Linked DNA regions of Ketobacter sp. MCCC 1A13808. The main gene of each other region encodes a partner of the protein of the gene in region 2 in a complex. Links are inferred from orthologs where the notes say so. Each region holds a gene or a part of one and is shown on either strand. Other genes may lie near its edges.

Evidence for each region.
Region 1: the proteins of FT643_RS18655 (region 2) and dsbD are in contact, whole or in part, in a crystal structure (PDB 1JZD), measured with the Escherichia coli proteins. The link is inferred for Ketobacter sp. MCCC 1A13808 from one-to-one orthologs.

Annotation. Positions count from the first base shown.
Region 1 is NZ_VRKW01000002.1:74,609-77,820, reverse strand. Bases 273-3,157 are described here. They hold dsbD (protein-disulfide reductase DsbD), read right to left. Parts: upstream 2,686-3,157; coding sequence 859-2,685; downstream 273-858. Other genes in these bases: FT643_RS04315 (transglutaminase-like cysteine peptidase), read left to right, coding at 2,995-3,157; aroQ (type II 3-dehydroquinate dehydratase), read right to left, coding at 273-676. Outside these bases: accB (acetyl-CoA carboxylase biotin carboxyl carrier protein), read right to left, coding at 1-194; more of aroQ, read right to left, coding at 227-272; more of FT643_RS04315, read left to right, coding at 3,158-3,212. UniProt on the Escherichia coli protein: Required to facilitate the formation of correct disulfide bonds in some periplasmic proteins and for the assembly of the periplasmic c-type cytochromes.
Region 2 is NZ_VRKW01000013.1:21,693-24,936, forward strand. The notes cover bases 326-3,242. They hold FT643_RS18655 (DsbC family protein), read right to left. Parts: upstream 2,196-3,242; coding sequence 1,455-2,195; downstream 326-1,454. Other genes in these bases: alaC (alanine transaminase), read right to left, coding at 326-1,274; xerD (site-specific tyrosine recombinase XerD), read right to left, coding at 2,288-3,190. Outside these bases: FT643_RS18645 (homoserine dehydrogenase), read right to left, coding at 1-66; more of alaC, read right to left, coding at 90-325. UniProt on the Escherichia coli protein: Acts as a disulfide isomerase, interacting with incorrectly folded proteins to correct non-native disulfide bonds.

The DNA.
Region 1 (3,212 bases), on a different replicon or contig from region 2:
GACGGTTCCGCAGCTGCAGTCGCTATCGGGGCCGCCGGTGCCTGCGCAGGAGCGGGGGCGTAATATTGCGGCATCATGCCTTTGTTCTGGTTACGGCTGATGCGAACAGACTCTTCACCTTCTTTTATCTCTATCTCATCGATACCGGATTCTTCAAGCAGTTCGATCAGCTTTTTAACTTTACGGATGTCCATAAAAACTTCTCTTTATTATTAAAGTTAGCGGTTTATTCGTTGCTTCCGGTCACCTGTTTGATGGCCGCCTGCAAGGCTAGTTCGTAGCCCTGGGAACCTAGCCCGGCAATGACACCAGCGGCCACATCCGCCAGGTAGGAGTGTTTGCGAAAATTCTCACGGGCGTGCACATTGGATATATGCACTTCTATAAAAGGTATGCCGACACCGGTAAAAGCGTCCCGCAGGGCAATGCTGGTGTGGGTGAGTGCGCCCGGATTTATAATAATAAAAGCGGTGCCGTCCAGCTTGGCGGCGTGAATCCGCTCAATCAGTTCGTATTCCCGGTTGGATTGCAGGCACTCACACTGATGACCCTGGTTGGTGGCGAATTGCTGCAGGTGCTGGTGAATCTGGTCGAGCGTCTGTGCGCCGTAAATTTCCGGTTCGCGAGTGCCCAGTAGATTGAGATTGGGACCGTTCAATACCAGCAGTTTAGCCATTGCAGCAAAGGGTTCCTTGTCGTTAATTATTGGTGCTGTTTTGGTGAGAATGACCAAGATTATAACGAGAGCCTGTAAGAGTATCCTGCGCTTTCTGCCGGTTCTTACATTTATTTACAAGTTAACTGACAAAGCTTGCACGATTGCCGAAGATCGCCTGCGTTTTCTCCAAATTATCAGGCTTAAATTTTATACTTTTCTAAGTGCAGAAGGAATTGCGGCTTGCTTTTATAGGCGTATATACGCGCCTGGGATAACTCTTTGCCGTCCGCATCGAAGAAAAGAATGGCTGGAGGTCCCGGCAGTTGATAGCGGTTTAGTAACGCATCGTCCTCCGGGTTATTGGTCAGATCGATCTGCACCCAGCGATGCTGTTTGAGTCGCGCCTGCACGTCCGCCTGTGTAAACGTTTCGTGTTCCATTTCATAGCAAGCAGTACACCACTCGGCGAAATAATCGACAATCACCGGTTGATTATTTGAACGCGCCTCCGCCAGAAGGCGATCGAGTTCGGCTTCGCTGCGTACGCTTTCAAACGGCACAGCGAGAGTCTGTGTTTCGGCCCGGTTATCGACTGTGGTGACGGGGCTAATTACGCTGTTCAGAATCAGGCCAGCTCCGCAAATCAGTGCGCTCAGGCCGATGGCTTTAAATAGTTTGCCTTTCGGGCTCTGCAAGGGGTCCAGTGCACCCAGATATAATCCCACCAAAATCAAAAGGCCACCGGCAAGCGTCCATGCGAGTACTGCCGGCATCAGGTGCTTGACCAACCAGAGTGCAACCGCAAGCAGCATGGCACCAAACAAACCTTTGACGTTGTCCATCCAGCCGCCGGCTTTGGGCAGGATATTCGCTCCGGTGATACCGATAACCAAAAGCGGTACCCCCATTCCGTAACCTAATGCCAATAAGGCGAAACCGCCCAGCAGCCAGTCGCCGGATTGGCCAATATACAACAGAGCGCCAGCCAAGGGCGCAGAAACACAGGGGGAAACCAGCAATGCGGATAAGATTCCGATGACTGCTACGCCAATATAGGTCCCGCTTTTTTGTTTATTGCTAATGTCGTTGAAACGATTTTGTAGGGCTGAGGGCAATTGCATTTCATAAAACCCAAACATCGACAGGGAGAGCACAACAAACAGCGCGGCAAAACTGAACAAGATGGTGGGGTTTTGCAGTGCCACCGGTAGTCTCGCTCCGCTGACGCCGGCAACCACCCCCAGCGCGGCATAGGTCAATGCCATTCCTGTAACATAGGTGAATGACAACGTTGCTGCTTTACTACGGGACAGCTCAGGGCCCTGGCCGACAATTATACCGCTCAGAATGGGAACCATGGGCAGTACGCAGGGCGTAAAGGTAAGCCCGATTCCAATCAGAAAAAACACGCCGAGGATAGAAAACAAACCATTGCCGGAAAGGAAAGTTTCCAGGCTGAGTGCATCACTGGTATCCAGGGTAGCAGCAGTAGACGGCGCCAGCGAGGGAGGCGCAACGCTGTGTTCCCCGGGGTCATCTCCTGTGACTGGTTGTGGCGGGCTGGGTTGCGGGTTGATTTCCGGTGCCGGAGCCTGGGTGTCGACCTGATACATATTGGTATAAGTTTGCGGTATGTAGCATAAGCCTTTGTCCGCACAGCCCTGATAGCCTGCATCTATTTCGACAAAGCCACCATCGGTGTTCAAAACCGGCAGGTAAATATTCACCTGGGAATAGAAAACCTCTACCTGGCCGAATATCGGATCCTCTTTCCATTTGGCGGCTTGCTGGAAAACCGGCTCGCCAAGTTCACCTGAGCCCCCTTCGGTAATTCCAAATTGAAAGCGGTCCTTATATAAATAGTAGCCGTCGGCGATCTGGTAGCGGAATACGACATAACTGCCATCCTCCACTCCCTGTACCTTGAAAGCCTCATTAACGGGCAGGAATTCGTCTTCGTTAGCAAAGGAAAAAGAGCTGTTCCCGATCAGGACCAGTGTGAGTAGAAGGCGTAATACGATTCGCATGTTTTTATACAGTCCAGAGGCCGGTTTCACAGACTGGCCGGGTTTGGCGCATTCATTTGCGCGACAACAGGTGGGCGCAAGCTGCGCATAGTTTAACGTTAGACGCCGATGGCTCCAATGTGTTTCCCCGTTGTGCTCAAATTTCCGGAAACGTGACTTCCGTCAACTCAGGCGTGGCGGCGGAGCACTGCTATAGTTAAAGCTCATAACGGCCAAATTGATGTATTTATGATCAGCTCTCCAGGAAGCCCATTCGTCTGGCTGCGGTACTGTCTTCAGTGCTGCATCCGTTGCAGCAGGTGGCTGTCGGTGCTGCTTTGGTGGCTATCGTGGCCGCTATTTGCCGGTAATTTATCCTCCGAAATCCTGCACAAGGTCGAGCTTGAATACGGGCAGCCTGGCTTGCAGCGGGTGGCGCGCTGGGAGCAGTTGATCTGGGATATCCGTTACCTTGCCACTGAGCAACAATTGAAAGAAGTAAATGACTTCTTCAACACCCTGCGTTTTCGCACCGATCAGGATCATTG
Region 2 (3,244 bases):
TAATACGTTAAATGTACCGCTACCGACCGTACCTAACCCAACTATGCCAACGTTCACCGGTTTCAACTGATTCACCTCATTTTTCTTTATTATGTCTGCAGCAGGCGTTTAATGCCTTTCACTGCCTGACGAATTCGCTGTTCATTTTCGATCAATGCAAAGCGCACATGATCGTCTCCGTATTCTCCGAACCCCAGTCCCGGGGATACCGCTACTTTCGCTTGCTCCAACAGCAGTTTACTGAACTCCAGTGACCCCATAACACGATATCGCTCCGGTATCTGTGCCCAAACGAACATGGTGGCCTTGGGCGGTGTGACCTGCCAGCCAATGGAATTCAGCCCTTCACAAAGCACATCCCGGCGCTTTTGATACATCGCGCAAATATCCGAGACACAGCGCTGATCTTCTTCCAGCGCACTGATTGCAGCCACCTGGATAGGGGTAAAGGTGCCGTAGTCCATATAGGACTTAATTCGCGCCAAGGCACCAATCAGCGTCGGGTTTCCGACGCAAAAGCCGACTCGCCAGCCGGGCATATTATAACTTTTCGACAAACTAAAAAACTCGACTGCAATATCCTTGGCACCCGCCACCTGCATCACCGAAGGCGCTTGATAACCGTCGAACACAATATCTGCGTAGGCAATATCATGGACCAGCCAGATCTGATGCTCCTTACAGATGGCCACCACCTTTTCAAAAAAATCCAATTCGACGCATTCAGCGGTGGGATTACCTGGAAAATTCAGTACCAGCATTTTGGGTTTAGGCCAGCTCTCGCGGATGGCTTTTTCCAATTCTTCAAAAAAGTCCACCTCCGGGCGCATGGAGACATGGCGTATATCTGCCCCGGCTATGACGAAACCATAAGGATGGATTGGATACGATGGATTAGGCACCAGCACCGTGTCCCCGGTATTCATGGTGGCCAACGCCAGATGCGCCAGACCTTCTTTGGACCCGATGGTCACTATAGCTTCCTCGACCGCATCGATCTCGACTTGATAACGACGCCAATACCAGTCACAAATCGCCTTTCGCAGGCGAGGAATACCTTTGGACTGAGAGTATCGATGGGTGTCACCCCTTTGAACGGTCTCCACTAATTTGTTCACAATGTGCTGAGGTGTGGGTTGATCCGGATTTCCCATACCAAAATCGATGATATCTTCACCTCTCGCCCGCGCCTGTTTCTTTAAATCGCCGACGATATTGAACACATAGGGGGGCAAACGTCCGATGCGGGGGAATTCACTCACTTGATCTGTCACTCACTATCTTTAATAAACTCAACGCCGGCACCCGTTAGCAGGCGCTATACGGATCTGGAAAAAAGAGAGTGAACGATACTGATGTGGCAGGGAATCGTCAATGGAAGAGCGGTAATGAGACGGGGTGGCCCACCGCCACCCCGCAAGAAAGAAACGCTATGCAAGCGGTGCTGTTCAGTACTATTTCACACCCAGCTTGTCCGCCAAATCACCCGCTTTCATATAGCCGCCCAACTGGCGTCCATCATTGGAAAAAACGGCCGGCGTGCCCCGCACTCCGATTTCCTGGCCTAAATTTATTTGGTCCTGTAATACATTCTGGTCACACATCACACCAGCGGGTGCCGGCACTTCTTTATTGGATTTTGCGTCTGTCATCGCGTGCGGACGATCTTTTGAACACCAAATATTCACCATGGTCTGTCCGGCAGGCGATTGCAGGCCTGCTCTGGGCCATGCCAGGTATTTCACGGTGACACCAAGTTGGTTCAATTGCGGGATTTCGGTATGAAATTTCCGGCAATACCCACAACTGGTATCGGTAAATACCAGCACCTCGCCTTTTTCTTCGCCTTTCGCCGGATACACCACCATATCATTATCCTTAAGGGCATGGAGGGCACCAACGCGCTTGCCAATACGCCATTCTTCACTGAGGTTGACCATTTGCGAGCCGTCGATTTTCAACATATCCCCGGTAATGATGTATTTGCCGTCTTCCGAGACGTACAACAATTCACCACTGGCCGTTTCCAGCTGAAATATACCCTCGATGTCGGATTTAGACACCCCACTGACATCCACTTGCGGGAACTTTTTCACAAAGTGTGCTTTAACGCTGTCTTGTTTTGACTCAGCCGCTTGCAGGGCAAACGGGACTACCATCATTAGGAAAGCCATTACCGACTTCAGATTGATCATGAATAACTCGCTTTTTCTACTGGGTATTTTCTGCTGGATGCATGTTAAAGCCATTAGACCCGAGATAGCTTACAAGTTCCACCCCCAGTCCGTTAACCGCGCGGATGGTGCTTTTTGTGGATTTCCTGCAGCCGGTGCTTCGCTACATGGGTATAAATTTGGGTGGTTGACAGGTCGCTGTGCCCCAGAAGAAGCTGCACCACCCTCAAATCCGCACCATGATTCAGCAAATGAGTTGCAAACGCATGACGCAGAGTATGTGGTGACACCGTGCTCTGGATGCCGGCCACCACCGTATAATACTTTATACGGTGCCAGAACGTTTGCCGTGTCATCTGAACTCCGCGACTGCTGGGAAACAACACATCACTTTCCGGGTTTTGCAGAAAGGCACCCCGGGCGAGGCGATGATATCGCGACAACCAATTAATCGCCTCCTCCCCCATAGGCACTAAACGCTCCTTATTACCTTTGCCCATCAGCCGGATGACACCTTGACGCATGTTCACATCATAGGTACTCAACCCCACCAACTCACTGACTCTTACCCCACAAGCGTACAACACCTCCAGCATGGCTTTGTCCCGGAGGCCGATGTCGGAATCGGTATCCGGCGCAGCCAGCAGCGCATCCACGTCGGTTTCGCTGAGCGTTTTGGGTAACGGTTTACCCAGCTTGGGCATCTCTATATTCACACTGGGATCGAGATCAATCAGCGCTTCACGCAAGCAATATTGATAAAAGCCCCTTACGGCCGAGAGGAAGCGCGCGGTGGAACGCGCATTGAACTTCTGCTCAAACCGGTGCGCCAGATACTCATTCAACAATTGATCGGTCGCTTGCAGAATCCCCCGCTCCCGCTCTTTTACCAACCATCCGGCGTATGCCAGCAAATCACGCCTGTAGGATTGCAGCGAATTATCGCTGAGTCCTCTCTCCATCCAGGTGGCATCGAGATAACGGGTAATCACATTTTCAGAACTGGTTTCCGGCATTGGGTTTAAAAGCGTCTTTTTCGGCTTGGCTGGTTATAATGGCGCTCATACTAA